3 regions of the Bacillus sp. WC2507 genome follow, and region 3 is predicted to be linked to each of the others. Evidence: riboswitches for the same ligand, from Rfam matches in the RefSeq annotation. Region 3 holds a riboswitch; each other region holds the start of a gene.
The links. Region 3 has a riboswitch for thiamine pyrophosphate ahead of tenA (thiaminase II). Riboswitches for the same ligand answer to the same signal wherever they lie in the genome.
Positions count from the first base shown of each region.

Region 1: it holds a riboswitch for thiamine pyrophosphate, as region 3 does, so the genes downstream of both, thiC (phosphomethylpyrimidine synthase ThiC) here and tenA (thiaminase II) in region 3, are expected to answer to the same signal.
Region 2: it holds a riboswitch for thiamine pyrophosphate, as region 3 does, so the genes downstream of both, ACUN28_RS27345 (MTH1187 family thiamine-binding protein) here and tenA (thiaminase II) in region 3, are expected to answer to the same signal.

Region 1 is NZ_JBQXPN010000001.1:558,154-569,385, reverse strand. It holds gene cydA (cytochrome ubiquinol oxidase subunit I) at 1-1,044, shown strand, start outside; gene ACUN28_RS02990 (cytochrome d ubiquinol oxidase subunit II) at 1,037-2,062, shown strand; gene ACUN28_RS02985 (arsenic transporter) at 2,391-3,749, shown strand; gene thiC (phosphomethylpyrimidine synthase ThiC) at 4,002-5,762, opposite strand; TPP riboswitch at 5,875-5,990, opposite strand; gene lldP (L-lactate permease) at 6,062-7,723, opposite strand; gene ACUN28_RS02970 (DUF4870 domain-containing protein) at 8,019-8,336, shown strand; gene ACUN28_RS02965 (metal-binding protein) at 8,465-8,956, opposite strand; gene ACUN28_RS02960 (YkvA family protein) at 9,007-9,372, opposite strand; gene ACUN28_RS02955 (LTA synthase family protein) at 9,919-11,232, shown strand, end outside.
Region 2 is NZ_JBQXPN010000001.1:5,193,024-5,204,255, forward strand. It holds gene ACUN28_RS27290 (MFS transporter) at 1-644, opposite strand, end outside; gene ACUN28_RS27295 (TetR/AcrR family transcriptional regulator) at 711-1,292, opposite strand; gene ACUN28_RS27300 (hypothetical protein) at 1,373-1,516, opposite strand; gene ACUN28_RS27305 (hypothetical protein) at 1,644-1,898, opposite strand; gene ACUN28_RS27310 (thioredoxin family protein) at 1,912-2,226, opposite strand; gene ACUN28_RS27315 (DnaJ family domain-containing protein) at 2,237-2,608, opposite strand; gene ACUN28_RS27320 (glycosyl hydrolase family 18 protein) at 2,980-5,004, shown strand; gene ACUN28_RS27325 (ABC-F family ATP-binding cassette domain-containing protein) at 5,462-7,006, opposite strand; gene ACUN28_RS27330 (ABC transporter ATP-binding protein) at 7,453-8,202, opposite strand; gene ACUN28_RS27335 (ABC transporter substrate-binding protein) at 8,199-9,197, opposite strand; gene ACUN28_RS27340 (ABC transporter permease) at 9,194-9,967, opposite strand; gene ACUN28_RS27345 (MTH1187 family thiamine-binding protein) at 9,939-10,259, opposite strand; TPP riboswitch at 10,360-10,461, opposite strand; gene ACUN28_RS27350 (methyl-accepting chemotaxis protein) at 10,523-11,232, opposite strand, start outside.
Region 3 is NZ_JBQXPN010000001.1:3,107,165-3,118,396, reverse strand. It holds gene ACUN28_RS16685 (ABC transporter ATP-binding protein) at 242-1,012, shown strand; gene ACUN28_RS16680 (FtsX-like permease family protein) at 987-2,918, shown strand; gene ACUN28_RS16675 (lipoprotein BA_5634 family protein) at 2,972-3,658, shown strand; gene ACUN28_RS16670 (DUF3914 domain-containing protein) at 3,735-4,076, opposite strand; gene ACUN28_RS16665 (esterase/lipase family protein) at 4,351-5,592, shown strand; gene ACUN28_RS16660 (homoserine dehydrogenase) at 5,680-6,720, shown strand; gene pdxR (MocR-like pyridoxine biosynthesis transcription factor PdxR) at 6,886-8,334, shown strand; gene ddlB (D-alanine--D-alanine ligase) at 8,339-9,253, shown strand; TPP riboswitch at 9,326-9,431, shown strand; gene tenA (thiaminase II) at 9,555-10,244, shown strand; partial or broken gene ACUN28_RS16640 (N-acetylmuramoyl-L-alanine amidase C-terminal domain-containing protein) at 10,400-10,534, shown strand; gene ACUN28_RS16635 (DUF3937 family protein) at 10,696-10,959, shown strand; partial or broken gene ACUN28_RS16630 (hypothetical protein) at 11,070-11,232, shown strand, end outside.

The sequences.
Region 1 (11,232 bases), 2.5 Mb from region 3:
GAGGCTTTGTTCATGTCCATTTATGTATATGCAGCTGACAAACTACCTCCATTCATGAGATTAATTTCGTTATTCTTCGTCATGATTGGTGCCACGGCATCCGCCGTGCTTATTACATCCGCAAATACATGGATGAATACACCCGCAGGCTTTTCAATGGATCCAGATGGATCAGTTTTTAACGTTGATCCGTGGAAAGCTTTCTTTAATCCGAGTTTTGGCACAAGCGCATTCCATGTTGTGATTACAGCCTATGCAACTGGAGCAGCTGTCATTGCCTCTATCGCTGGATTTAAATTATTAAAGAAGAATTTAAGTGAACGTGAAGTGGCGTATCATAAAAAGGGACTACTGTTAGGACTGGTCGTGACATTTATTACAGGTGCTACGATGTGGCTTTCGGGACACGAATCAGCGATCGCCTTACATAAACATTCCCCTGAAAAACTTGCATCTGCTGAAGCTTTATTCGAAACGACGTCACATGCACCGTTATCAATTGGCGGGGTTGTAGATCCTAACACACTTGAACTAAACTATGCACTAGAAATTCCAAACATGCTTAGCCTACTAGTGGGACTAGACCCTAGCACTGTCGTCAAGGGGCTAAAGGAATTCCCACAAGAAACATGGCCACCATTTTACACACATACACTATTCAACTTAATGGTCGGCACTGCTGCCTTTACTTTTGCAGTTGCAGCAATCGCCCTCTTATATTGGTACTTTGTTTATCGAAAAAAAGGAGCAGAATTACCGAAATGGCTTCTTTGGGGAGCTGCCGCATGTGGGCCAGTTATGATGCTCGGTATTGAATTCGGGTGGATTTTCAGCTGTAGTGGTCGTCAACCGTGGACCATTTATGGTATGCAACGTACAGTCGATGCCTCTACACGCGCTGATTTTGTCGGTCCTTTATTTATTCTATTCATCATTTTATATATTGGACTCGGCATTTTAACAGTTTTTGTACTACGGACATTCTTTAAGAGACATCCGTTAAAGAATGATTTACATCAAGAAGGAGGCGATTCTCGTGCATGAGGAAAGTATTGCAATCATCATCTTATGGGCTCTTATTTTCGTATACAGTATATTAGGGTCCATCGATTTTGGAGCAGGTTTTTGGGGCATGGTATACGCAAAGCATCCAACGCTCGCTGCTAAGCTTGCCAATCGATACTTATCACCAACCTGGGAAGTAACAAATACATTTCTCGTCTTTGTCGTTGTCGCTTTTCTCGGTTTCTTTCCGAAAGCTGCTTTCACCCTTGCGACAGTGATGTTCGTACCAGTTATGTTAATTTTAATACTCATCGCAATTCGCAGTACATTCATGGTATTTGCTTACTCTTTGCCAAAGTATCAGTACCTCCTTCGGGTTATTTCAGGTATTACGGGGCTCTTAATTCCAGCCTTATTAATTACCGTTTTACCCGTTACAGAAGGGGCTTATATTACAATGACTGAAGGAAAAGAAGTACTCCTGTACGGAAAACTTCTTTCTAGCCCGGTTATCTACTGTTATATGCTCTTCGGACTAACTTCGGAACTATTTCTTTCCTCTCTCTTTCTTGCTGATTTTGCGAGAGAGCAAGGTTCAGAAGATTCGTATAGAATTTATAGAAGAAACGCTATCATCCTTGGTCCTGCAACACTCGTTACGGCGATTATCGCCCTCGTTGTAATGGATCCAGAAACACACTGGCTTATGCAAGGACTAATAAAGCAATTCCCATGGTTTACAGCTTCTATCGTTTTATTCGTTATCGGGTACTCTTCTCTTTGGTGGACAAACAAGAAGTATGGCTCATTAGGATACCCTCGCATTGCCGTTTTAGCAGTTGTCGCTCAATATGCATTTGCAAGTTACGCTTATGGTGTCGCGCATTTACCATATATTATTTATCCTGATGTAACTGTATTTACAAGCTTTACAACGACAGAAACATTCTATGCATTGCTTATTCTATACGCAATTGGAATTGCAATTTTATTACCAGGATTTATTTTCTTCTGGAATTTATTCTTGAAGGATCGAACTTTTTTGAAGGAAAAATAATATAGTGGGAGTCTGTTCCAAAAGGTATTTTGGGATGGACTCCTTTTGTCATATTTTGGCGGTAAATCGATATATTTTAAAAATCGCTGATATATTTCAATAATCGTTGATATAAATTTCATTTACTATCTTACTGCCCCAACAATTTATAGACTCATCTCATGATAGTTATTTCACTATTAGGGACACTTGTCCTTTAGCTTGAAAAACACATATTCACTTCATTCCATTATACGTCTAGTTCTTCTTATTTTTTGCTGAATATACTATCAATATAAACTTGAGACAAGCTACATTTGTTCAAGGGAAATAGAAAGGTAGGCAAAATATGAGCATTGAAATATGGATTACTATTATTGTATTCTTCTTAACAATGATTGTTGTCTTTTGGCGTCCTCGTGGCTTAAATGAGGCGTGGCCGGCAGCAATTGGTGCTGGCATTATCCTGATTACTGGACTTGTATCAAAGCCAGACGTCATGGACATTATCAGTAAAATTGGCGGTGCCTCCATAACAATATTAGCGACCATCGTTATGGCGGTTATATTAGAAAGCTTCGGCTTCTTCCACTGGTCCGCAGCGAAACTTGCAAATTTAGCAAAAGGCTCCGGTCGCCGTTTATACTGGTATATTCAATTATTATGTTTTCTTATGACTCTTTTATTTAATAACGACGGTAGTATTTTAATTACAACTCCAATTTTAATTCTTCTCCTAAAAAATCTTCAATTAAAACCACATCAACAAATCCCTTATTTATTAAGCGGTGCTTTAATCGCTACTGCATCTAGTGCACCAATTGGTGTAAGTAATATCGTAAACCTAATCGCATTAAATATCGTGAATATGACTCTTTATATGCATACTGCTATGATGTTTGTACCTGCAACACTAGGACTATTGTTTATGTCATGGCTTATGTACACAGTTTTAAAGAAAAAACTACCAGAAAGATTACCTGTTTCTTCATATGATATCGAAGAAATATTCTTCACAAAAAACTTCCATCCGTTAAAAGGAAAAAATTCTGTTAATACGAAACAAAAACGGACAAGATTTATGTTGAAAGTATTAGGCTTCGTCTTCCTTATGCGCTGTCTTCTATTCGTCGCATCCTTCTTATCTATCCCAATTGAAATTGTTGCAGTACTCGGTTCACTCGTTCTTCTCATCTGGAGATGGTACTACTTACGAACAAATCCTGTCGACATTTTGAAAAAGACACCGTGGCACATTTTAATTTTCGCCTTCTCTATGTACGTCATTATTTACGGACTTCACAACGCAGGGTTAACAGCGGCGCTTGTAAATTGGCTTGAACCAGTTGTAAGTCAACATCTACTCTACGCTAGCTTTGCAATGGGCGGACTCGTTTCTCTCCTCTCTAACGTCTTCAATAACCATCCTGCACTTATGATTGGTACAATCACATTAACAGAAATGGGACTAGACCCAGTCACATTAAAAACTATCTACCTCGCAAACATTATTGGTAGTGACATCGGTTCACTATTATTACCAATCGGTACGCTAGCTTCCCTCATTTGGATGTATATCCTGAAACAAAACAAGATTAAAGTAAAATGGAAAGACTATTTAAGTGTATCTCTTATCGTCATTCCTCTCACAACAGTCGTCACATTATTCCTCTTATACTACTGGGTACACCTCTTCTTCGCCTTATAAAGTGAAACTTTAATCAGTGGGGGTTTTCTTCATCCCCCACTGATTATTAGTTGAACCAATCGGGCTTTTATGGGCAGTTGATCCCCCACCTAACTTCTGTGCTTTCACTGAATTTTGAGGTGGGGGTCTTACTGCCCATTAATGCGGGATAAACGACAGAAGCCCCTTTTGCTACCGTCTTAGCAAAGGGGCTTCTTCTATATTTAAATTAGGTACTACAGTGTGATCAATCAAGTAAAGAGGTGTAACGTGTTATTGGTATAAATGACTACCAGTGTCTTTAAATTCTTTCGCTTTCTCTTTCATCCCTTTTTCAATTGCTTCTGTCGTTTCTAAATCATTTTCTTTCGCATAGTCACGAATGTCATGTGAAATTCTCATACTACAAAACTTCGGTCCACACATGGAACAGAAATGAGCCGTTTTCGCGCCTTCTGCTGGTAATGTTTCATCGTGATATTCCATCGCACGTTCAGGATCTAAAGATAAATTAAATTGATCGCGCCAACGGAATTCAAAGCGAGCTTTTGAAAGTGCATCATCACGCTGATGAGCCGTTTTGTGCCCTTTCGCAAGATCAGCTGCATGCGCAGCGATTTTGTACGTAATAACCCCCGTACGAACATCATCTTTATTGGGTAAACCTAAATGTTCTTTCGGCGTCACATAACAAAGCATCGCCGTTCCAAACCAGCCAATCATCGCAGCTCCAATCGCTGATGTAATATGGTCATAACCTGGTGCAATATCTGTCGTTAACGGTCCCAGTGTATAGAACGGCGCGCCCTGACAAATATCAAGCTCTTTCTCCATATTCTCTTTAATTAAATGCATCGGTACATGCCCAGGTCCTTCAATCATCACTTGCACATCATGTTTCCAAGCAATTTTCGTTAATTCACCAAGTGTTTCAAGCTCAGAGAATTGTGCTTCGTCATTTGCATCTGCAATCGAACCTGGACGTAATCCATCTCCAAGAGAGAACGAAACGTCATACTGCTTCATAATTTCACATATCTCTTCAAAATGAGTGTATAAGAAGTTTTCTTTATGATGGAATAAACACCACTGTGCCATAATTGAACCACCGCGTGAAACGATACCTGTCGTACGCTTTGCAGTAATCGGAATGTAACGAAGTAATACGCCAGCGTGAATTGTAAAGTAATCAACGCCTTGCTCCGCTTGCTCAATTAACGTATCACGATACACTTCCCACGTTAAATCTTCTGCAATTCCGTTTACTTTTTCCAGCGCTTGATAGATCGGTACAGTCCCAACTGGTACAGGCGCGTTACGAATAATCCACTCACGTGTCGTATGAATATTTTTACCTGTAGATAAATCCATAATCGTATCTGCACCCCAGCGAGTTGCCCAAGTCATCTTCTCCACTTCTTCTGCAATAGAAGACGATACAGCAGAGTTTCCGATATTTGCATTGACCTTCACGTGGAAGTTACGTCCGATAATCATCGGTTCTGCTTCCGGATGGTTAATATTCGCTGGCAAAATCGCACGGCCTTCCGCAATTTCCTTGCGAACAAACTCAGGCTCTACTCCTTCACGAATCGCAACATATTCCATCTCAGACGTAATGATGCCATTACGCGCATAATGCATTTGCGTAACATTTGCACCTTGCTTCGCTCTAAGCGGTTTGCGATCCATTTGCGGAAAAACAGGTGTATGTTTCGAAGCCACCTTCACACCGTCATCCTCTGGTTTCACTTCGCGCCCTTCGTACGCTTCTACATCTCCGCGCTCTAGGATCCAAGAGTGGCGCGGCGTTGGAATTCCTTTTTCTAGCTCCACTTTATACGCAGGATCTGTATAAGGACCGCTCGTATCATATACACGAATTGGCGGATTCGGAATGCCGTTCGTTTCACTTTGTTCAATCTCGCGCATCGGCACTTTCATACCTGCACGTGGTCCATCCACATACACTTTCTTACTTCCTGGTAAACTCGATTTCAATTCAATTTGCTCAGCTGAAACAGACTGTTTCATAACCTTTGTTGCCCCCCTGTACGTGACAAGGACGAGATATGGCCAGCGTATGCCAAAATAAAAAGAGCCAGGTCCATAAAAAAATAAGGACCTGGCTCATAAAGGCATCATTATGTAAAGCCGTTAACTTCCCTACGCTGGTACGAGCCAGATCAGGTCCAAAGGGTTAAGAAGTTCACGCGCTTCTCTCTCAGCCTACGCATACGTTAGGCACCCCTAGTTTATCACTGATTTAATTTTCAATACTTTCCCATCATACACGATAATCTGAAAAATGAAAAGTTTATTTCTTTTGTTGTTTATGGAATCATCCACGTTAAATAATATGCCTGTACATACGTCATAATACCAACAATAATTACGAAGAATAAACTATGCTTCAATGTAAATCGGAACAGATCTGATTCTTTCCCAGCAAGTCCAACTGCCGCACAAGCGATCGCAATCGATTGCGGAGAAATCATTTTTCCTGTTACACCGCCCGTTGTATTTGCTGCAACGAGAAGTACTTCAGATACACCGACTTGCTGTGCTGTAATCGCTTGTAAATTCGAGAACAGTGCATTCGCTGACGTATCAGATCCTGTTAAGAACACCCCAATCCACCCCAAGAATGGTGAGAAGAACGGGAATAGTCCACCAGTTCCAGCAAGCGCTAACGCTAATGTAGATGATAAACCAGAATAGTTTGCGATAAATGCGAACCCTAATACGAATCCAATAGATAGAATTGGCATCTTAAGCTCATTTAGCGTTTCTTTAAAAGTCGCTACTGCATCTTTTGCACTCATTTTTAAAATAAAGATAGAAATGACACAAGCAATTAAGATTGCTGTTCCCGTTGCTGATAATACATCGAATTTCAAAATTGCCTCGTAAGGCGTCGGTTTATTTACAATTGGTTCTGCTTTCATTACTAAATTGTGCAAGCCTGGAACTTCAAACTTAAACACAAGGCTTTCCAATGCGCCGCCTGGAGCAAATAACGCTTTAAAGAAACTTTGGCTCCAAATAACTACCATGACAGTTAAAATAATGAATGGAGACCATGCTTTTACGACTTTTCCTACTGTTAGTTTCGGCATAGATGTCGCCGTTGTTGCCGCAGCTACTTCACTATTTGCTTGCCCCGATTGATAGATTTCTTTCGGCTGCCAAACTTTTAAGAATAGTGATAAACTCACTAAACTTACAAGTGCTGACGTAATATCCGGGAGTTCCGGTCCTAAAAACGTCGCTGTAATGAACTGCGTAATTGCAAATGAACTACCGGCTACAAATAACGCAGGCCATGTTTGTCTTACCCCTTTCAATCCATCCATTAAAAATACGATAAAGAACGGAACAAATAATGATAGAAACGGTAATTGATGTCCAGCCATTTGTCCGATTTTATGTGGATCAATACCTGTTACTTGTCCAGCCACTGTAATCGGAATTCCCATCGCCCCGAACGCTACTGGTGCCGTATTTGCAATTAAACAAAGACCCGCTGCATATAAAGGATTTAACCCAAGACCTGCAAGAAGTGCTGCCGTAATCGCTACTGGTGCACCAAATCCTGCTGCCCCTTCTAAAAATGCTCCGAATGAAAACCCGATTAAAATAACGAGTAAACGATGGTCATTCGTAATGGATAATACAGATGCACGAATCACATCGAATTGACCTGTTTTCACAGAAATTTTATATAAAAATACCGACATAATGATAATCCAAGCAATTGGCCATAGTCCGTATAAGAAACCATATCCGGTCGCTGCCATCGCCATCGTGAACGGCATTTTATAAGCGAATAACGCCACTAAAATTGTAAGTACAACTGTAATAAATCCTGCCACATACCCCTTCATGCGGAAAACTGCTAAAGCTAAGAAAAAAAAGATAATCGGAATAAGTGCGACCGCTGCCGAAATCCAAATGTTTCCGAACGGATCATAAACTTGTGTCCATGTGTTCATTGTTCTCTCCCCCTAAAGAATCCCCTTTTAAATAGAATAACCTCATCAACAGACTGTCAGGTCATCATACCTTTAAATCTAAAAATAAAAAACGTTTAAGAAAACGTTTTCAATAACTTTCATTTATACTGTACCATAACAATTTCCATTTAAAAAGATTTTTTTGAAAATTTTATTATTTAACAGAAAATCTTACAAAATCGTCACGTTCCTGTAATGTTCATCGATAGAAAGCTTGCCAAAACTATTGCATAATAATAGTATAACAACAGACATTATTCATGAGGTGATATATATGAACGGAAACAAAATATTAGCTGCTTTATCATACTTTAGTGTACTATTTGCCCCTATCTTATTCCCTATTATCGTTTGGATTGTAGGCGATGCTGAAACAAAACCACATGCAAAACGTGCTCTATGGACACACATTATTCCAAGTATCGCTACATTCATCGGCGTAACTATTTTAGGAATTATGGGTATCGGATCTGACCAGCCAGATGTAACACTGGGAATTGGAGCAATGATTGTCTTATGTATTTGCGGAATTATTAGCTTATACTACTTCATTTGGAACATCGTAAAAGGTATTAAAGTACTGAAAGCTTAAGTTTAAACAAACGTTTGATTAAAACGACACTATGACATGATAAATGAAATTTTATCGATGATACAACAAGAATAATCAACCTATTAATTAAGAAAAAACCGTCCCAAAATACCTTTTGGGACGGTTTTTTATCTTCTGCGTTTCTTCTTTTTTCTCATCATTTTCTTGCGGCGCGTATTCACTTTATCCGCTATAATGTGAAGCGTGCTTGCCACAACAATTCCCATTATGAACGTTACAATTTCAACCTCATGTTCCTTCGCAATTTCTATTAAATTCCCGTCAAGCACGATTACATTTAATAGGAATAAAAACGGAGAAAACACGATTAACATGTATGCAATACGAATCACATCACCAAGTATAATTGTATGTGTAAAGAAGGATCGATGCGGCATGACCTTCTTATACGGATACCAAAATATACGCAGGAATCCCCATTTATTATACGCATTACTATACGTATCTAAATCCGGCGTTAAAAATGAAGTACCTACTAAAAAGCCAATTGCAAAAGTTAATAAAAAATCAAAATTTGTTAATCCATACGAAAAGAGCATAAACAAAACAACCGGAAGGGATATTAAGTTTATTTTCGTATGCGTTCTTCCTGATGGCATAAAGCACTTCCTCGCTTACGTTCGCCCTGTCACCATATGACAGTTCTCACCTATTGATCTAATTTCTGATCGATAAATGATGTGTCTATATCCGAACCAAACCACTCTGCCAACTTCACTCGTGCCTTATCTTTCACCTCTTCATTGACGTATAACGATGCCTGTAATAGTGCGGCCGTCAACGCCCCTAAATCATCTGTATAACCAACTCCAGCAATGAAATCTGGGATGGCATCAATTGGTGCAATAAAATAAGCAAGTGCTCCAATCACAATAATTTTCACTCGCTTTGGAACATCAGGTCTTTGCAAAACGTAAAACAATAATAAACTTGCATAAATGACCGACTGTCCTGCTTGCTTTGCAACATGTTTTGCTTTCTTCCAAAACGCTTCAACTGAAAATTTTTGCCCCATGTGAAAGCCTCCCTATTTTTAAAAAGAAATAAGCTACAATATGTTATCAGTAAAAGTTCATCAAAATTACACACAATCTATCAATGAACTTTTATTGTAACAAATAAACCAAAAAAGAACAAGTGTTCGTTAATTTTTACATACTTCCCTTCATATAATGGGTTTCTATATAACCCCTTACCCATCGTCATTTCTTATTTCTCAACCAAAGAAATTTTCACTTTCACTTAACATTCTGTTCTATCTTTGTTATATTTTCTAGTTGACGGACATATAAACGAATGTTAAAGTTTTCTCTGGTAGTGACAAATCTCATACAAAAAATGTAAAATGTTATAGTGTTTCTCAGAAATGAATTTTGTTGTATAATACAGAAATGACGTTATGCTTATGAGCAGCACAAGAAACCAAAAGGGTATGCATAGTTATAGTCGTATATGGGTGAATATAGAACCTCTAATTATGGCCAAGAAAACTATGTATTTTTTATTTTAGCATTTTTCGCTCCAAAATCGACCAAGCCTGATAGAGAAAGGGTGGAAATGAATGAAAGAAACCTTGAAATCACAATTTCAAAATGTGCGTTTCACTGTATTCGTAGCTTTAGCTTTATGGCTGAAGACGTACCTTATTACACGCACAAGCTTCGATTTAAAACTTGAATCTTTCATGCAAGAATTCATTTTATTCCTTAGCCCATTAGCAGCATCATTACTGCTTGTTGGTCTTGCATTATTTGCAAAAGGGAAAAAACGTAACTATATAGCACTTGGAATTAATTTTGTCTTAACGATCGTTCTTGTTGGTAACGTAATGTTCTACGGATTCTACAATGACTTCGTTACTTTACCAGTACTAGGACAAACATCTAACTTTGGAAGTTTAGGTTCTAGTGTAAAAGAATTGTTTAACTACAAAATTATCCTTGCATTTGCTGATATTATCGTATTCTTCATTTTATTGAAGAAGATGAAAAATTTTGCACCGACAGAACGTGTAGCACGCCCAATGCGTTCCCTATACTTCGTGTCAACAATTGCTATTTTCTTCGCAAACTTAGGACTGGCAGAAGCTGAGCGTCCTGAACTATTAACACGTTCATTCGATCGCGTTATGCTTGTTAAAAACTTAGGTTTATATGTACACCAAGTGTATGATCTTGGCTTACAAGCAAAATCAAGTTCACAAAAAGCATTTGCTGACGGTAGTAAATTACAAGAAACAGAGAACTACGTAAAAACAACGCAAAGCAAACCAGATCCAAATATGTTTGGTACTGCAAAAGGGAAAAACGTAATTGTTGTCTCTCTTGAGTCATTACAAACATTCTTAATTGGTGCAACAGTTAACGGACAAGAAGTTACACCATTCTTAAACCAATTTACGAAAGAAAGTTATTACTTTGATAACTTCTTCCATCAAACTGGTCAAGGAAAAACATCTGACGCTGAATTCTTAGTAGATACTTCAATGTATCCACTAGACCGTGGTGCTGTATTCTTCACACACGGTAATAACGAATATACAGCAACTCCAGAAATTTTACGTGAGCAAGGATATCACACATCGGTATTCCACGCGAACAACGCAACGTTCTGGAACCGTAACATTATGTATCCGGCACTTGGTTATGACCGTTACTACAACGAGCTTGACTACAAGATTACGCCAGAAACAAAATTAAATTGGGGATTAAAAGATATCGAATACTTCGATCAATCTATCGATATGTTAAAAGAAGTGAAGCAACCGTTCTACACTCGCTTCCTGACGTTAACAAACCATTACCCATTCACTTATGATGAAAGCACAAAATTAATCGATGAATACAATTCTGGTGATGGCGTATTTGACCGTTAC
Region 2 (11,232 bases), 2.1 Mb from region 3:
TTCGTATGAAGAACGTATTTCCACCCCTCTTTTATATCATTTTTTAATGAATCTCTCGCCACTTGCTCTTGTTCAACCCATTTTGGTAAAAATGAAAGAGCGATAGCAGATAACAAAAATAAAATGATTAAGCTATATAGTGACGTAAATAAGCCAAGTTGTGTATACACAAGCGAGCCTACCACTGGTCCAAAAATCATAAATAATGACTGTAATGTTTGGTTAAATGCAATCGCATTTGCCACCTGTTCTTCCTTTACATAGCGCTTAAATATACGCGAAGATGATGGTTGAGAAAACTGACCTACAATCGCAGAAATGAGTGTTGCAAAAAATATAGCCTGCCAATAATCCAGCTTTAACAACAAGACAATTCCGATAATAGACAGTACACTTAACACATCCCCAGCAACCATTGTTCTTTTCGGATTCCAGCGATCAGCTAGCGCACCACCGATAAACGAGAAAATAAAAATAGGTGCATATTCCATAACCGATAACAACGAAACTGAAACCGGATCATTATTCGTTCGCTCCATTATGAAATACAAAAGAGCCATATTTCTAATCCAAATTGCAAATTGTTGTAAAATATCAGATGTCATAACGAGCATAAATGCTCGGTTTTTAAATAAAGCGTTCATTTTCATTCCTCTTTCATAAACCGACCGTTCGGTCTAATTTGTTTTGTAAGAAAAGCAACTGACTTATTATTCAGCTGCCATCCCTTTTAACAATACATCTATTGCCTTTTTATAAATACGTTTCAGCTCTTTATGATCTAATTCGTAGTAAAGTACTCCAAGCCCTGATAATAATCCATTCACAATATACATAAGATCTCGCGTATTCTCTTCACGAAACTCTCCAGACTGTATACCCGCTTCAATTAATTGCTCAAACATAACATATGATTCTCTAGTTAAAGCTAACAGTTCATCCAAAATCTCTTTACTTACAACTTGGCTCATAGAGAATTCCTCTATTGCATTTGAAATGGGTTGCTGTATGTCCTCTACATAGTATTCCGCGAGACCATATAGTTTTTCAGTACTGGTACTATACAATTTCTCTTTTTCATTCCATTTTTCAAGCCAATCATACGTATGCTGTTTTACTACAAATAAAAATAATTCTTCTTTACTTTTAAAGTGATAATAAATGCTCCCTTTACTTCGCTCTGTAATTTCACAAATCTCTTCCATAGATGTAGCTGCATAGCCCTTCTGTGAAAACAGACTTTCCGCTTTATATGCAATTTCTTTCTTTATCTCTTCTGCGCTTCTTCTCATATTCACACCTCTTTAAACCGACCGTTCAGTCTAATAATAACAAATAAAAAACCTCTATCGCAAGAGGCTATATTCCTTATTTAAGAAAACGTACTCTCAAACCACGTTCGAATCGTATGTATTATTCCAATTTTAAATCCTAATTTGACAAGAAATACGCCTCCCGCAGCTAATAAAAATAACACTACTTTCCCCTTATTTTTCACTTTTGGCTCCCTTTTCATTTCCATTCCCCTTAGTATGTTAAAAATATTTAATCAAACGTTTGTTTAATTGTTTTTATGCATAGGTAAGCCAACTAATCAAACGTTTGTTTAAAAAGAAATACGCCCCCTATAGGGCGCATTCTCATCAATCACCGCCACCTCCACCACCATCGCAGCTGCCTCCGCTATCTCCACCGAAAGATCCTCCACAATCATGTGAACCTCCATCGTGCGAGCTATCATTATCAGATCCAGCAAAGAAAAATAATGGTGATGAACTGTTAGATGAATTATGAATGTTATTTTGTTTCGTAAGATTTACCTTCTTTTTGTTTGATCGAACTGCTGTTACGATCGTTCCAACTACAACAAATAATAGTATGACAATAATAAATTCCATATAAAAGCCTCCCTTAATCTTCGAATAATTGAATCGTTCTCTCTAGATTTTCAAGTGAAATGAAGCGCGATTCACGAAGGATCTCTTTTCCATTATAAAATAATAAAACTGTTGGTCCTGTAAATACTGCATATCGCCCCGCAATCTCTTGCATGTCTTGTAGTAATATTTCTACTTTCTCTACGTAATCATAATTCTCTAATACGCAATTTACTTTTCTTAGCATAACATCACAAACACCACAATTTTCCGTTTTAATAAACAGAAGTACTAATTGTTGTTCTTCAATATATGTCGCTAATTCTTCTATCGTTTTAAATGTAGTCATCTTATCCCTCTTAGCGTAATTTACGAAATACCTTATCTTGATACATACGAAAAGCCGAATTCTCTTTAATCTTTCTCTTTTCCATTATCTGCTGAAAACGAAGCATTTTTGCTGTTAACTCTTCTTGTAATTTTTTTCTCTCTACTTCATCATAACAGCACGCAATTAAGTCTTCTATTTTTAATATATCTTTTTGTAGTTCCATTTCTGGTGGAATCATACCTGCATTTTTTAATATTTTATAACTCATTCTAAGTTCTGGAGGTACCATTGAAAGGTCTTCTAATTGTAGTGGTTTTCCTTTTCCAGGAATATGATCAAGGTCTCCATTCCGTATTGCTTGTCGAATTTTTTCTTCAGCAATGTTCAAAAACACATCCACACCATTCCCTCCTTTACATATTTTTACTATTATTTTACATGATATTTTCTCATCTTGCTATGCCATTACAAGTTGACCTCATACAATTTTTTCTCAAATTTAATTACAAAGAGCCTTTTCTTCCCTAATCAATATTTTATTTTCATATGTAGTCTATATTAGAGCCATTTAATATTGAGAAAATCTTTTTGAATCAAATAAAGCGTTTACACCAAATCTTACATTTGCTACGATTTAATCACCCCAGCTCCCTTGTATAGACTTCGTGATGTCTGATCATTTTTTTCTAGACGTTTCATACGTCTAGATTCATTTTGATTTATTGGCGCATGCCTTTAAATATATCTTTTACTTTGAAAGGAGAAATGACTATGAGATCAAAAAAATTCACACTGCTATTACTATCCCTACTACTCTTCTTGCCTCTTTTTCTCACAAACTTTATTACTCCAAATGTCGCATTAGCAGATTCACCGAAGCAAGGTCAAAAAATTGTTGGGTATTTTCCTTCATGGGGTATTTACGGACGTAATTATCAAGTTGCAGACATTGATGCATCAAAGCTAACCCATTTAAACTATGCTTTCGCTGATATTTGCTGGAATGGAAAACATGGAAACCCTTCTACTCACCCCGATAATCCAAATAAACAAACGTGGAACTGTAAAGAATCTGGTGTACCACTGCAAAATAAAGAGGTCCCTAATGGCACTCTCGTACTCGGTGAACCATGGGCTGATGTCACAAAACCTTATCCTGGCTCAGGTACAACTTGGGAAGATTGTGATAAATACGCACGCTGCGGAAATTTCGGCGAACTGAAACGATTAAAAGCTAAGTATCCTCACCTAAAAACAATTATTTCCGTTGGTGGCTGGACTTGGTCTAACCGCTTTTCTGACATGGCCGCGGATGAAAAAACAAGAAAAGTATTCGCTGAATCTACAGTAGCTTTTCTTCGCGAATATGGATTTGACGGCGTTGATTTAGATTGGGAATATCCGGGCGTAGAAACGATTCCTGGTGATAGTTATCGTCCTGAAGATAAGCAAAACTTCACCCTACTCCTTCAAGAAGTTCGAAATGCATTAACTAAAGCTGGTGCAGAAGATGGTAAACAATATTTACTAACAATCGCATCAGGTGCAAGCCAACGTTATGCCGATCATACAGAGCTAAAGAAAATCTCTCAAATACTGGATTGGATTAATATTATGACATATGATTTCCACGGTGGATGGGAAGCTACTTCTAACCATAATGCAGCTCTATACAAAGATCCAAATGACCCAGCAGCGGATACGAAATTTTACGTAGATGGTGCGATAGACATTTATACAAATGAAGGTGTTCCAGCGGATAAACTCGTATTAGGTGTACCATTTTACGGACGCGGATGGAAAAGTTGTGGAAAAGAAAATAACGGACAATACCAACCTTGTAAACCAGGTAGTGATGGAAAGCTCGCTTCTAAAGGTACTTGGGATGATTATTCTACCGGTGATACAGGTGTGTATGATTATGGTGATTTAGCAGCTAATTATGTTAATAAAAATGGTTTTGTTCGCGGATGGAACGATGTAGCGAAAGTACCTTATTTATATAATGCGACTACAGGTACGTTTATTAGCTATGATGACAACGAATCTATGAAATATAAAACAGACTATATAAAGACAAAAGGTTTAAGTGGCGCAATGTTTTGGGAACTTAGCGGGGATTGCCGTACAAGTTCAAAATATAGTTGTAGTGGGCCCAAATTACTTGATACGTTAGTAAAAGAATTACTAGGTGGACCTATTACTCAAAAAGATACTGAATCACCAACAAACGTAAAAAATATTGCTGTTACAAATAAAAATTCAAACTCAGTTCAATTAAACTGGACTGCATCTACTGATAACGTAGGAGTTACGGAATATGAAGTTACTGCTGGAGAAGAGAAATGGAGTACAACAACAAATAGCATTACAATTAAAAACTTAGAATCTAATACAGAATACACATTTTCAATAGTAGCAAAAGATGCTGCTGGGAATAAATCACAGCCTACTTCTATTATTGTAAAAACAGATGATGCTAACACAACACCTCCTGGTGGAAATGGTAATGCTTCCTTTTCAATCACTTCAAATTGGGGAAGTGGTTACAACTTCTCGATTGTAATTAAAAATAGCGGAACGAACCCTATTAAAAACTGGAAATTAGAATTTGATTATAACGGCAATTTAACACAAGTTTGGGATTCTAAAATTAGTAGTAAAGTAAATAATCATTACGTAATTACGAATGCAGGATGGAATGGTGAAATTCCTCCTGGTGGATCTGTTATAATCGGAGGGGCAGGAACAGGCAATCCCGCCGAACTTGTAAATGCATCCATTAGCGAAAACTAAACGTAATCCCCATTAATTATTTCACTAAAGTTTGAATTTAGGTTTGAGTGCTCTGTCCTAAATTCAAACTTTTAACTTTTAGAAAAATCACAAATCGATATTATAATAACCTATTATAATTATATTTAGTTTCTAATATGAAGTTCGTGTGAAGTTCATCTGAATTTTACATGAATTTCCTTTAACTTCTATTGTCTTCCCATACTAATCACATTATCCTTTACATATAGGAATTATTTTAATTCCACTTTAAACTATCTATATATATAAAGAAAGATAGTCGCCTATTAGGGAAAGGCATCTAGTATTATTATAAATATAAACATAACAAAAGAAAAAGCACGCTTATAAGCGCACCATAAGAGTGCTTCTTCATACAATTCTCATGTAAGAATTCTCGAAAATCATGTTAATCACAAAGAACAGGCATTAGCTTTTATAAGCTAATGCCTGTTCTTTATTCATATTGTTCAACGTTCCAATCTTCTATATTCCATACTTTTGTTATCCATGCTTCATAGAAAGAAGGCTCATGTGAAACAAGTAAAACTGTTCCTTTATATTGTTGTAACGCTTCCTGCAAAGATTTCTTTGTTTCTATATCCAAATGATTAGTTGGTTCATCTAAAATTAAAACGTTACTTTTCGTTACGATAAGTTCACATAAACGTACTTTCGTTTGTTCTCCACCGCTTAATAAACGAATAGGTTTTAATACGTGTTCTTCTTTCAATCCACACTTTGCTAATGCTTGGCGTACTTCTTTCTTTGTCATATCTGGTCGTTCTGCCCAAACTTTCTCTAATGGTGTTGTTTCTGAAGCAAACTCTTCCTGTGCAAAATAAGCAGGATTTACTCGTTCTCCAACAGAAATTGAACCGCTTAACGGCTTTATTTGGCCTAATAACGTTTTTAATATTGTCGTTTTTCCAATACCATTATGGCCAACAATCGCTATCTTTTCTCCTTTTTTCACTTGTAAATTCAATTCTGGAAATAGCGGATCACTATAGCCTATTCTCAGTTTCTCAGCCTGTAATATACGACTCACTGGCTCCTCATAAACATTGAAATCAAAACGGGATCGAGGTACATGATTAACCTTTTCAACCCTTTGCATTTTCTCCAATACTTTCTCCCGACTTTTCGCCTGTTTCGCTTTTCGAATTTTATTTTTTTGAATAAATGTTTCTAACTGGGCAATTTCTTTTTGTTGTTTCGCATACGCAGATTGTAATTGTTTTCTTTGCAATTGATAACTTTGCAAAAAACGTTCATAATCGCCTACGTACCGCTTAACCTTCCGTTCTTCTAGATGATAAATAACATTCGTAATATTATTCAAAAATACTTCATCATGCGAAATGATAATGTAAGCTTTTTCATATAGTCTCAAATACGATTGCAACCATTCTATATGAGCTGTATCTAAATAGTTTGTTGGCTCATCTAACAATAAAACATCAGCTTTTTCTAAAAGGAGCTTCCCAAGTAATAACTTTGTTCGCTGTCCTCCACTTAACTTTGAAACATCCTTTTTCAACCCGATTTCAAATAACCCTAAACCGATTGCTACTTCTTCAATTTCTGTATGAATTTGATAGAAATTAGAGCTTTCCAATATAGTTTGTAATTCTCCATACCTTACTAACAGTTTTTCTATTTCTCCTGCTCCATTCATTTCTTCAGCAATTTTTAACATTTCGCATTCAATCGCATACAAATTAGAAAATGCACTTTGTAAATATCCTTCAATTGTTATCCCTTCTTGTAAATCCATATGCTGCTGTAAAAAACCTACCTTCACATGTGGAAACCATTCAATGTTCCCATCGTCATGTATAAGTTCTCCTGTTAAAATCCTTAACAATGTTGATTTCCCAATTCCATTTTTCCCTACTAACCCAACATGCTCGCCCTTTAATAGTCGAAAACACGCATTATATAAAATAGTTTTCTCACCATACGAATGACTTACATTTTCTACTGTTAATATACTCATTTTTTCTCTCCTCTACTTATACTTCTTCATAAGCTAAATAGAGAGAAGAACAGTATAAAGCCTTATTTAATTGTATATATAAAAAATGGGTAAGGTGAATACACCTTACCCATTACATATTATCGTAAAAAAGGATTAAGGTTCTTTACCTGCTGTCTTCAATTTAGCTTAATTTTAAAAAATAGGCAGACTTCTCCCGTATCAAGCTAAAACCATTTGAAGAACAGTTGATAAAGTCATTTTATCCTTTCACTCCTTTAACATTTGTTATATTAAGAGTATAAACTACTCTGTTATATTCTATTCTCTATTTTTTCTTTTGTTCCTTCTTCAAGATTGTCCATCGTTAATGAATTCACTATTTTTTCTATAGATTTCATCTTTCTCCTCCTATATAAAAAAACCTCTCAACAGTAATTATACAAAAAACTGTTAAAAGGCTTTTTCTATTTTTTCATATAAGGAGCTAATACTCTCAGAATTTCTTCCTTATCCTTCTTTAACTCAAGTGATGTTAACATATCCATCGTTCTCGGTCTAGGTAATTTCACTTGTACCTCACCAACTATTGATGCTGGTCTTTGAGATAAAATAAATACGCGATCTGAAAGTAAAATCGCCTCATCTAGGTCGTGTGTAACCATAACGATTGTTTGCTTCTCTTGGTGCCAAGAGTTTAAAAGCCAGCTATGTACTTCCATTTTTGTAAAGGCATCTAATTTCCCAAAAGGCTCATCAAGTAGCATAATTGGCTTTTCACATAAATATGTGCGCAAAAAACTAATTCTTTGACGCATACCACCAGATAACTCATCTGGATAATGGTCTGCATATTCATCTAGTTCAAACTGCTTTAATGCTTCCATTCCCTCTGTCAGCCTTTGTTTTTTCGGTTTACCTTCGATTTCCAATGGAAGAACTATATTTTGCAAAGCTGATCGCCAAGGTAGTAATAAATCCTGCTGTGGCATATAACTTACAACATCTTGCTCTTGTACGTACTTATCCTTATACGTTACATTCCCACTTGTTGGATTTTCAACATTTGCAATCATATTTAATAATGTGCTTTTCCCACAACCACTTGGGCCTACAAAGGAAACGAATTCTCCCTCTCGTATAGAAGCACTAATATTTGCTAATACATTCTTTCCATCGAAAGATTTCACAATATCTTTTATTTGTAATCCACTCATTTTTCATTTGGAAGGAACTCATTTGTAAAGGCATCTTTTACATCAATTTTCTTCTTAATAACTTTGTTATCATATAAGAAATTCATGTAATTCGTCCAAACTTCTTCCTTCTGTACTCCCCATGCTTTTGCATCATCTTGATACTTCGTACTTAACCACTTTTGACTTTCTTGTACTAAGTCTTTATTCACATCTGGAACAGCTTTAATTAAAATATCAGCAGCTTCTTTCGATTCTTTAATTGCAAAATTATAACCTTCCGTCGTTGCACTCATAAACTTTTTCACAAAGTCTTTATCTTGCTTCGTATGTTTTTCACTCGTAATAATAACAGGACTATAGAAATCAAGCGCTGGGTCTAAGTCTTTCACCATAATTGTATTTAACTCTTTTCCTTGACGCTTCGCTTCAATACCATCCCAGCCGTAATAAATCCATTCAAAATCAGCATCACGGCCAATTGATTTAAAGAAATCTGTTTGTCCTAAAATGATTTTTTCGACTTTATTAAAATCAGCTTGATGTTTCTCCATAATTGTCTTCAACGTCGCTTCTTCTGCTGGTCCTCCCCAGCCTCCGTAACGTTTGCCTTCAAAATTTTTCGGTGAAGTCATGTTATCTTTCTTAAGTGACGCAAAAGCTGAAGTGTTATGCTGAATAATCGCTCCTACAGATACAACAGGAATACCTTCCACCCGAGCCAACGTTACATTTTCTTGTGCGCTTATTGCGAAGTCAGCTTTTCCTGAAGCTATCATTTGCTCTGCTGTTACATTGTCACCAGGCTGAATAATTTCTACATCTAAGCCTTTCTTTTTATAATAATCTTTCGCTTGCGCTACATATAAACCAGTATGATTCGTATTCGGGAACCAATCTAATACTACTTTTACTTTTTGATCTTTACTTACACTTTCTTCTTTCTTCGCCGGATTACATCCAGCCACACCTACTGCTAATAAGGCAGCCAACATAACTTTTAAACCTTTTTTCATTTTCTGCCGTCCTTTCTATATATCCATGGTGCTGTTATTCTTGCCATAAACTCCACGATAAAATACAGACATAATGTCACCATGACGATAATTGCTGCAACACCAAATACCCGGGCAGTTAAAAAAGATTTTGTAGCCCTCGTAAGCATAACTCCTAACCCTTCGCTTGCACCGAGCCATTCTCCAATAATCGCTCCCATTACGCTATATGTAACTGCAATTTTTAAACCGGAGAAAAAGTATGGAAGCACTGCTGGAAACTTTACTTTCTGGTAAACTTGCCATTTCGTTGCCTTCATCGTTTGCAGCAACTTCAACATATTTTTATCTACCGTTTGAAAACCTTCTAAAATGCTAAGCGCAATCGGAAAGAAACAAACGAGTATTACTACCATTACTTTCGGTAGCATTCCATATCCAAACCAAATAATAAATAACGGTGCAAGTACAACGATTGGAATCGTTTGCGAAATAACAAGCAACGGATTTATTAAAATACGAAATAAAGGGATAACGTCCATAATAATTGCAATACTTGTCCCAATTAAAATTGCAAAAAATAGTCCAATTATAACCTCTTGTAACGTTTGTATCGTATTCGGTAATAGTAAATCTTTCATTCCAATTAATTCTTGAACAATGGCAGAAGGCTTCGGTAAAATCCACGGTTCAATTTTAAATAATGAAACAGATCCTTCCCATATCGCAATGAGAAGGATAAGCCAAATTGTTGTAATTATTTTAGATTGCTTCTGGTTTTGCATATTCATCACGGTACTTCCAAACCTTTTCATCTATCGTTACACCAGTGCTTGGACGATAATGGATTTTAATAGAAGTAATCACTTCTTCTGCACCAGCATCCACACAAGCTTGTTGCGCACGTTTAATGACGTCAAGAAGTACATCTAATTCTCCTTCCAGTGTTGTTTCCATTGCCCCTACTTCATAACGAACTCCCGATTGTTGTACAACCTCAATTGCTTTATCAACAACAGAATACACATCTTTGTTCTTCGCTTGTGGTACTACTGAAAATGAAATTGTAACTTGTTGTGACATAGTAAAATCCCCCTTATAAAATGAAATATTAAAACAAGAAAAGGCTTTCCTACTGCGTAGGAAAGCCTTGTATGCAAGTTATTATAGAATAACATATGCTACATCACTTTAAGTAACTCCCTACGCTGGCATTATCCAGATCAGGTTGAGGGTCGATGTTTGTTTACATCCTCTCAGCCAATTGGCTCCCCGGTCCTTAATTCGTTTTCATTGTAGCATGATTTATTTTATTGAACAAACAAAAGCACATATAATCACTTCATTTAACTTTTGAATTCCCCAATTAACTCTTGTAACTCCTGTGAAAGCCAGCTTAAAGAACTGGCTAATTCAGCAATATCTTGTACAGACATTTCCTGTTCTTTCATACTTTCTTCAACATTACTACTACTATTCGCATACGTATTTGCGATAAGCGATAGTTCATTTACAACACGAACAATATTTTGGCTATTTTGCAATATATCACTTGAATTGCTAGAAACAACTCTAACTTGATTTGTAACAGATTGTGCTGATTTTGAAATTTCCCCAAAGAAAGCACCACTACTTTCAACAAGTTTCATTCCAGATTCTACTTCTTTTAAAGTATTTTGCATTGAAACAACAGCTTCTTCCGTTTCAACTTGTGTTTCCCCTATTAATTTCGCTATATCTTTTGCTGATACTTCCGTCTGCTCTGCTAATTTACGCACTTCATCTGCAACAACGACAAATCCATTTCCGGTTTCCTCAGCACGTGAAGCTTCAATAAAAGCATTTAAAGCTAGCGAATTGGTTTGATTTGAAATACCGGTAATTACTGTTACAATATCACTAATTTCTTTTGATCTTGTTTCCAAAGAATAAATAGTAGAAGATAAATCTTGTACTGCATTTTGTATTATGTTCATTTGATTAATCGTCTGTTCAATAACACCATTTCCTTTTACCGATTGATGCTCCATACCTTCAGACTCTTTCGCCATTTGTT
Region 3 (11,232 bases):
GATAAAAAATCGGTCTTTTGTTATTAATAAAATAAATATTAGAAAATAGAATTGTAATTTAAACCAATATGCAAATATTATAAGATAGATATGCTTTGTTTATAGATTGAGAATAGGCTTGTTATCAGTTTTTTTAGAAATCTTACAAACGTGTAAGATAAATGAAAGATGAATCAATATGAGCTATAAGACAATTCATTTACACTTTATTGTGAGCAGTGGAAATGAAGGGAGAATATACATGGAAATTTTACATGCAAAAAGTATTAGTAAAGTATATAAAGGGAAAGTACCTTATAAAGCATTAGTAGATATTGATTTATCAATTCAAGAAGGTGAATTCGTAGGAATTATGGGTCCATCAGGTAGCGGGAAAACAACGTTATTAAATATGGTATCTACTATTGATTCTCCATCATCGGGAGAAATTTTAATTAATGGCACAAATCCTTTTCAATTATCATCAGAAGAATTAGCGTTATTCCGCAGAAAACAATTAGGATTTGTTTTTCAATCATTTAATCTTCTTAGCACACTTACTGTAAAAGAAAACATTTTATTACCGATGACTTTAGATGGTGTTTCTGTGCAAGAAATGAACAAACGAGTGGAAGAGATTGCAGAGAAATTAAATATTACAGATATATTAAGTAAAAGGACGTTTGAAATATCTGGAGGGCAAGCTCAGCGAACAGCAATCGCTCGTGCGATTGTTCATAAGCCGCAATTATTACTTGCGGATGAGCCAACAGGGAACTTGGATTCTAAATCTTCAAATGATGTAATGGAGATGCTCGATACGCTTAATAAAGAAGAAAAAGCAACGATGATGTTAGTGACACATGATCCGTATGCAGCGAGCTTTTGCAGCAGAGTAATTTTTATTAAAGATGGTCAACTATATAATGAAATTTATTGTGGCGAAAGCAGGCAAGCGTTTTATCAAAAAATTATGGATGTCCTTTCTTTGTTAGGAGGGAAAAGGCATGACTTTTCGTCAGTTCGCATTTAATAATATTTTTCGTAATAAGCGTACATATGCAGCTCATTTTTTGAGTAGTGCATTTTCTATTATGATTTTCTTCACGTATGCTCTTTTATTATTCCATCCTGATTTACAAGGTGAGCTAAAATCGACAAGTGCAACAATAAGTGCATTTGGTACAATGGGATTTACAATTTCGCAAGGTTTGATTTTTATATTTTCATTTTTCTTCATTCTATATTCAGTTAGTTCATTTTTAAAAACGCGTAAGAAAGAATTTGGCATATTAATGATGCAAGGTATGTCAATGAGACAACTTAAGAAGTTATTGTTAATTGAAAATATGTTAATTGGACTTGGTTCAATTTGTATAGGGATTTTCATTGGACTCATATTTTCTAAACTAGTCTTATTGATAAGCGCAAGTGTATTAATGATTAATAATGGTTTACCTTTTTATATACCAGTGCAGGCTGTATTTTTAACAGTTATCACATTCCTTTTCTTGTTTTTAATCGTTTCACTTTTTACATTTAAAATGGTAAAAGTAACAGAACTTGTGGAACTTATTCAAGCGGAGGAAAAGCCAAAACCTGAACCGAAATCTTCAATTTTATTATCACTATTTTCTTTAATTAGTATAGGATATGGATATTTTTCAGTATTTCGTTTCATCCCAAGTTCCAATTTTATTACACTTGGAATAGGTGTGATCCTAGTAATTATAGGAACGTACTTTTTATATACACAGTGTAGCGTTTATATATTGCATCTTGCGAAAAAGAGTGAATCTTTCTTTTTAAAGAGAACAAATATATTAACATTTTCTGAATTAATTTACCGTATGAAAGATAATGCAACGATGTTTTTTATAGTATCTATTGTTTCAGCAGTTGCATTTACAGCGATTGGTACAACAGCTGCAATTGGAAATAGGGATTTGGTAAGGATGACAAATCCGTATACCTTTTTGTATGGAAGTTTTGAAAACGACAAAGTATTAAATAAAAATCTTTCTATTATAAAAAAACACCTTTCTGATGCTAATATTCCGTATCGAATGGCTTCATCTTCATATATATACACAGAAAGTAACGTGAATATAATGAAATTAAGTGAATATAACGATCTTGCAAAAGCACTTGGGTATCAACAAGAAACGATTGAAAAAGAAGATGAAATTATATTAATTCCTGGAGTTGTATCACAAAAACAAGAATATAAAAATGGCGAGTATAAAAAGAATATAGAAGTCATTCAAGGTGACTGGACAAAGACATTTCATGTGAAAAAAGCTGTAGAAAATTTAGTTTTACCACATGATTCTAGAACTATTTATATCGCTGTTCAAGATCAGGTATATGATGGAATACCTCTTATTAGTGACCCAGTTAATCAAGACAGTCCATTTCGTACTTACGGATTTGTTGTAGACGATTGGATGAAAACGAAAGAGATTTCAAACCAATTAAATAATATATTCGATAAAGATCCAAGAGACACACATTTCGAATTTAGAGCTTTAACAATCGAGTTGCTAAGTGCAAAACAAACGAATGGGTTATTACTTATGGCAAGTGTTTTAGTCGGAATCGTCTTCTTTACATTTGCCGCTAGTTTTATATATTTCAGATTATATACAGATTTGGATCGTGATCAACAGCAATATAAAATGATTTCGAAAATGGGATTAAGTAAACGGGAATTAAAAAAGGTTGTAACGAGACAGTTAGTATTAATGTTCTTCTTACCAATTATTGTTGCAGTAATTCATACTATAGTCGCTTATATGGCATTGCAACAATTAGTAGACTTTTCTATTTTAAATAGTTCTATCGTTATTTTAATTTCATTTATATGTATACAAGTATTATATTTCTTTATAACCCGTTGGCGTTACCTGCAAAAGCTGTATAAGGTTATGGAGCAATAGAGTATATTAGCTTGTAAGATTACACAAAAATATGTGAAAAAATGAACTGTATGATGAAAGGAAACGCGATGAAAAGAACTTTAACTATTTTTATGTTAACGATACTATTTTTAATAAGTTTTAGTGCATGTTCTAAAAAGGAGAATTCATTTCCTGCAAACGGTTTAATAATCATTGGGGATGAAAATAAAACTTCACCAATTATTAGTCGTTATCAAGAAATTACGAAAGAAAATGAAGTGTTTTCTGTGAAAAAAAGTAAATATGGGAATGGACAGGTATTAATTTTAAATGAATCCACAGCACAAGCGATGATTAAAGCAAATGTTTTTCGTAAACGAGATAATGGATCCAATTTAAAACTAATAGATAAGTTACCGAAATTCCCGAAAGAGGGCTCGCTGTTGTTTACACATGAAGATGAAAAGAGTATGAAAAGTATTGAATTAGAAGGAAAAGAGATTCCTGTTTCATACGATAGTGACGCTTGGATAGGTAACACTCGTAAATATCCAACGCAATGGTATGTAATGGTATCAAAAAATAGTGTGTATAAAGAAATAAAGGCAAATGAAACGAAAATGCACCTTCTTCATTTGAAACAATCACTAGGTGACGAAAAGCCTAAAATGTCGACAGATAATACATTGATTAATGAAAATGTCAAAGTAAAAAAGCTAATTAAAGGTTTGGAAGAAGAACTATCTTTTCAGTTTGTAACGATCGGGGAAAAACCTTAAAAAAGAGTTCGAGGCTGATAGAAACTTTATCAACCTCGAACTCTTTTTAGTTTATAGGCCATTCATATAACATATATTACATTACTTCATTTAATCGAGTCTCATGCGTTTCTTCAATCGCGTTTGAATGTTGACCTGAATTATTTTGAGCTTCTTTTTCTTTACGGACTTTTTGTAGCATTTCAAGGATGATCCATAAAGGAACACCTTTATCCTTTAACATCTTCCATAAATCTAATTCGTTAAATTTATGCTCAGGTTGTTTCATTTCTTTTTCAGATGAACGAATATCAAATTTGATAGGATCATTTAATTTTTTTACTTCAAGTTTAGTAGAAGGGATAGTATTACGCTCAAGATTAGATGGAGTTATTTTAGTTGGTTGAGATAATGTATGAATATTTAATTCGATTTGCATGACTTTTCCTCCTTCTTAAGTAATGAAATTAGTTTTCTTATGATTTTTAAATCCATTTAACATGAGGAAACTAAATCTAATTATAAATTCAAATAATCAGATTTACAAGTTATATTGTAAAAAGCAAATGTTTACCTGAATTAATATTTATCAACATTTGTGTATGTTTTCTATATATACAATGTATATAAAATACTTTACATTATGTTTAAGTTATAAAATATATATATCTTTTTTACAGAAAAATGTAAACGTTTTATTAGGGGGAGGAAGCATGGGGAAATTATTTTTAAAAATATGTTTATTCGCAATAGGGACTGTGCTTTTATTCGCAGCAAAAACAACTCACGCTGAAGAGAGACAACAAAATAATTATCCTATCATATTAGTGAATGGATTTGCTGGGTGGGGTAGAGAGGAAATGTTAGGGGTTAAATATTGGGGTGGTGTTCATGATATACAAGAAGATTTAAAAAGAAATGGTTATACCGTACATACTGCTGCAGTTGGACCTGTTTCTAGTAACTGGGATCGTGCATGTGAATTATATGCGCAAATAAACGGTGGTACAGTAGACTATGGTGCCGCACATGCTGAGAAACATGGACATAATCGTTTTGGCAGAACTTATAGTGGCTTTGCACCAAATTGGAGTGAAACAAATAAAGTTCATTTAGTTGGGCATAGCATGGGTGGACAAACGATTAGAACATTAGTACAGCTATTAAAAGAAGGCAGTTTTGAAGAAAAAAATTATGTAAACAATCATCCGAACACGAATATATCACCACTATTTGAAGGCGAGAAATCATATGTTCATAGTGTTACAACATTAGCAACTCCGCACAATGGGACAACACTTGCGGATGGTAGTCTTCTACTGCCGTTCGTCAAAGATTTACTCATTACAGCTGCAAGTTTTGGAGGAAACAATAATTTATCGTTATATGATTTTAAATTGGATCAATGGGGTATAAAGAAGAATACTGGAGAGTCTTTTTTCCAATATACTGATCGCATCCTAAATAGTTCACTTTGGAAAAATACAAAGGATATAAGTCAATGGGATTTAAGTACAGATGGTGCAAAGGAGCTCAATAATTGGGTAAAGGCGCAATCAGATGTGTATTACTTATCTTATAGTGGACATGCATCACAAGCGGCGCCTATAACAGGTTTACATTTGCCTCATATAACAATGAATAAAGTGTTAATGGGGAATGCATTTTTCTTAGGGTCCTATGCAAGATATGAAGAAAATCGTCCATTAATTGATACTTCTTGGTGGCAAAATGATGGTGTAGTAAATACAAATTCTATGATTGCACCATCATCTAATGCTACTGTAAATAGTAATGAGCCTTTACAGATTGGAAAATGGAATCATATCGAAACGAAAACAAATTGGGATCATCTCGATATGGTAGGACTTAGTGTTTCAGACACGTTAGGTTTTTCTAGTATTCAAGAGTTTTATAGAACAATTGCAGAAAAGCTATCACGTTTACCAAAATAGGTAATAATAAAGCGCTCTCGATGGAATTCGAGGGCGCTTTATATTATATTGAAAGAGGGATATGGTAGAAAAAAATGGGGGGATATTATGAAAATTAAAGTTGTATTATCAGGATATGGAACAGTAGGAAGAGAGTTTATAAAATTATTAAATGAAAAATATTCATATATATATGAAACATATGGAATAGAGTTAGTTGTAAGTGGCGTATTAGGTAGAAATATTGCAATACATAATGAGGAAGGTTTGTCTATTCATCATTTATTAAAGTATGGTGGCGGTAGCGCTGCAATTGAAGAATATATTGAACATTATCCGGAGCAACGAGCGACAGATAACATAAGTGGTACTGTACTAGTAGAATCAACTATTACAAATCTTAAAGATGGAAATCCAGGGAAACAATATATAAAACAAGCGATTGAGAAACAAATGGATATAGTAGCAATTTCAAAAGGCGCACTCGTTACAAACTGGAGAGAAATAAATGAAGCGGCAAAAATCGCAAATGTACGAATTCGATATAGTGGTGCAACTGCGGCCGCATTACCGACGCTTGATATTGGTCAATTTAGTTTAGCTGGTTGCCATATTGAAAAAATAGAAGGAATATTAAACGGGACTACAAATTATATTCTTTCGAAAATGAATGAGGAGGATATTACGTTTGAAGAAGCACTGAAAGAAGCACAAAGTAAAGGAATTGCTGAAACGAACGCAATATTAGATGTAAGTGGTTCTGATAGTGCGTGTAAATTGATACTTTTGACAAACAGTTTAATGGGAACAGAGAATACACTTGCCGATATACATATAAAAGGAATCGAACAGGTTACAAAACAACAAATTCGAAATGCTAAGGACCAAAATAAATATATTAAATTAATAGCTTCAGCAAATAAGGATAAGGATGGAAAAGTGGCTCTTAATGTGGAACCGCACGAAATACATAAAGAACATCCGCTAGCAAATGTAAATGGGACAGAAAAAGGGATTACGTTTTTTACAGATACGATGGGGCAAGTTACAACAATTGGTGGTGCTTCTAATCCACGTGGAGCCGCAGCAGCAGCTTTAAAAGATATAATTAACTTATATCGTAAAGATTTGTCACGTATTAACGGGTAGTAAAATTATCAATTGGTGAAGGTCAATAATCAATGGTCGGGATGAATCCACTATTGATTAAAGTTTCACTTTATAAAACCGTACCGCCCTTAATAAAAAATACATATGTAGTGGACCTTTTGAGAATGAAATTAATATGCAAAAATAATTGCAGGGGGTAAGGATTTGTTTAAAGATTTTAAAGTTGTCAAAGATCGTCCCGTTTATATTCAATTGAAAGATTATTTAAAAAAGATGATTATGAAAGGGCACTTGCTCGGGGACCAAAAAATACCTTCAACGAGGGAACTAAGTGAATTATTAAGTGTGAGCAGAAATACTGTACTCGCTGCCTATGCAGATTTAGAGCAAGAAGGACTCATTTATGCAGTTAAAGGAAAAGGGAATTTTGTTGCGAAGGTTGATATTTCAAACACTTCGTCTGTTGAAATAGATTGGAAAAATAAACTTAATACAGTTACCTTATTAGCGGATGAATTAGATTTAATGAAACATGGTGTTCGCTGGGAAAAAGGAATGATTGTTTTTAACAGCATCGCTCCAGATGAAAAGCTATTTGATGTGGAAAATTTCAAAAGAGCTTTTCTTACTCGTATGTCCATTGAAGGTGATGTCGTATTAAACTACGGTTACGCAAACGGGTATAGACCGCTAATGAATTATCTACTTCATTATATGGAAATGAAGGGTGTAGATATTTCAAATAAAGATATTTTAATTACAAATGGATTTACAGAAGGATTAGACATTGTACTATCCTCGTTATCGAAGAAGTCAGGGCGGGTTATTTGTGAGAATCCGACTCATCATGCTGCACTAAAGCTTTTCCGTTTACATGGACTTGAAGTGCATGGAATTAATATGAATGAAGATGGCATTGATACGAACGAAGTTGAAAAAAGCTTGCGTGAAAAAGAGTTTGATTTTGCGTATTTAATTCCTTCCTATCATAATCCAACCGGCATTGTTACGAGTTCGGAGAAAAGAACGGAACTGATGAGGTTATTTTCAAAATATAAGATTCCTATTATAGAAGATGGATTTAATGAAGAGCTACGTTATTCAGGATCACATTTAGCACCATTATTAACTTTTGCTGGCGCTGGTAATAATGTGATTTATATTAGTAGCTTTTCAAAGGTACTTTTCCCTGGTTTACGTGTAGGCTGGATCATTGCAGATAAAGAACTGATTCATTATTTAGAAAGTGTAAAAAGAGCAAGAACAATTCACACATCTACTTTAGATCAAGCTGTTCTGTTTCAATATTTACATGAAGGATATTTTGAAAAATATTTAAAAAAGGCAAGATCTGTTTATAAGAAAAAATATGAGTTAGCTGTTAGGGCGTGTAACGAGTACATTCCGTTTCAAAGAATGACCGGTGATGGTGGACTTCATTTATTTATAGAGTTAGAAGAAAAAATTCATGCCCGTACTCTTTTGCAAAAGTGTTATGAGCAGGGGGTTACATTTTCTCCTGGAGATGTTTTTTATTCTAATGGAGAAGGAACGAACACTTTTCGATTAGGATTTTCACGTTTGAAAGAAGAAGAAATTGTTCGGGGAATCAAAATAATCGGTGATACAATAAAAAATGAAATTTGGAGTTGAGGAAATGAGAATTGGCGTTATTATGGGAGGAGTATCCTCTGAAAAACAAGTATCAATTATGACTGGAAATGAAATGATTGCACATTTAGATAAAAGTAAGTATGACATAGTTCCAATTACGTTAAACGAAAAAATGGATTTAATCGAAAAAGCGAAAGACATTGATTTTGCGCTGCTTGCATTACACGGAAAATACGGAGAAGATGGGACTGTTCAAGGAACGCTTGAAAGTTTAGGTATTCCTTATAGCGGGAGCAATATGTTATCTAGCGGTATATGTATGGACAAAAACATTTCGAAAAAGATTTTACGTTATGAAGGAATAGAAACACCAGATTGGATTGAACTTACAAAAATGGAGGATCTAAATCTTGATGAATTAGATAAGTTAGGATTTCCGTTAGTGGTAAAACCAAACTCTGGTGGCTCGAGTGTCGGGGTAAAGATTGTATATGATAAAGACGAATTAATTTCAATGCTGGAAACTGTGTTCGAATGGGATTCTGAAGTAGTAATAGAGAAGTATATAAAAGGTGACGAGATTACATGTTCCATTTTTGATGGAAAACAGTTACCCATCATTTCAATTCGACATGCGGCGGAGTTCTTTGATTACAATGCGAAATATGATGATGCTGGTACTATTGAAGAAGTTATTGAACTTCCAGCTGAATTGAAAGAACGTGTAAACGAAGCGTCACTGGCTTGCTATAAAGCATTAAAATGTAGTGTTTATGCAAGGGTTGATATGATGGTGAAAGACGGTATTCCATATGTAATGGAGGTTAATACATTACCAGGGATGACACAAGCAAGTCTATTACCAAAAAGTGCAGATGCAGCGGGAATTAATTATAGCAAACTATTAGATATGATTATTGAAACTTCATTAAGAGTAAGGGAAGAAGAAGGGTTTTAAGTAGCAGTATCATGAATACTTTTGACAGTAACATGAAGTATGTTATGATGAATACAATACGAAAATTAAATATTTATCCACTAGGGGGGCCTATTATAGGCTGAGATCAAATGGGAATTTGAGACTCTTAGTACCTGATCTGGTTAATGCCAGCGTAGGGAAGTGGGAAAGACATTGCTATTTCATGAATAAATACTGTCAATTTCACTTTCTTTACGCCTGTAAAGAAAGTTTTTTTATTTTACAGATTTAATAATTGTGGGTAAATACTTAAATTTTATACATTATGGGAGGGATTTAAATGAAATTTTCACAATCATTACGTCAAGAAGTAGATTCAATTTGGGAAGCTAGTTTTCATCACCCTTTTGTAAAACAACTTGGTGAAGGAACGTTAGATTTAGCTAGTTTTCGCTATTATGTGCTGCAAGATTCATATTATTTGAGTCATTTTGCTAGAGTACAAACTTTAGGAGCTGCAAAAGCACTGGAATTAGAAACGACAGCTCGTATGGCACATCATGCTCAAAATACATACGAGGCGGAATTATCTTTACATGAGAATTTTGCGAAGAAACTAGGGATAACTCAAGAAGAAAAAGATAGTTTTATCCCTGCTCCAACTGCATACGCTTATACTTCACATATGTATCGTGCTGCGTATGAAGGACATTTAGGCGATATCATTGCAGCAATTTTACCTTGCTATTGGTTGTATTATGAAATTGGTGAGCGTTTAAAAGAGTGTCAGCCAGAAGAACCAATTTATAACGAATGGATTTCTGCTTATGGATCTGATTGGTTCCGTACGCTAGTTGAAGAGCAAATTACAAGATTAGATACTATCGCTGAAAACGTAACAGAGTCTGACCGTAAGCGAATGAAACAGCATTTCATTATTAGCAGTCAATATGAATATTCATTTTGGGAAATGGCTTATACTTTAGAAAAGTGGCCAGTGAATACAGAAGTAAAAGATGTAATCGGATAAAGAATGGAAGTAATGTTATAGATAGGTATGGATAATACCTATCTATATATTTTTTCTTGTCAGATTTGCGTAAAGTCGATAGTGCTGCGGATATAGCAAAATGGCATATCGATAAGTTAGTTAATTTAATTTTCTACGCATTAACTGGATAAACTTCTGCGACTTTTATTTTACAATCAAACTTCGTTACTGCTCCAACTTCAGATGCACAACGTAATGGAATGAAATTCTACCTTGAACGTAAAGATTGGTGGTTTGAAGTTAAACAAGAAAGAAATCGGCTCTGTTAACTGTAACGGAGTTGTTTTTTCTTGCAGGAATTTCTAAATCATTATGGAATGCTGTTAATACAATATGTAAATATGCATATTGTATCTTTTGGAGTTCTTGATGTGTTAAAATTAAATATATAGATGCATAAATGAAAAAGAAGCAAAAGTAGGAATATCCAATGAATTTTGAGAGGTGTTACATGTTTACAAATAAGAAATTAATTCGATTTGGTCTATCGTTGTTTGTATTTTTAGGGATAATTAATTTTACGATTAGTTATTTTCAAACATATCTTGAAACAGCAGCAAATATTAAATGGGTAGTTCCAGAAATTTGGAAAACTATTTTGATAGATGTTCCTCAAGGTATACTTGTTCTTTTAGGCGCAATTGCTTTATATGATTTCACAAAAGAGGTATCACAAAAAGACGCATCAATCTAAGTGCGTCTTTTTTCAATTTTTTTAATTAGCAATTTCATGGAGAGCTTGCTGGAAAAGTAGAATGAAAAGCCCTAATCAGGGCTTTTTTTGTAGGAATTTCTTCACCGTCATTGAATTCCGTAACTAGTAGTTTTTTTGATGATACGACGGACGAGATTTTTTATTCTGCTAGTGTGAAGTATATAAAAGGTTAGGAATATCAGATGGTACGCTCAGTAAGTATATGGGAGTGTTATAACGAGAGGTATTTACAGTACAGAAAAATCTAAGCGG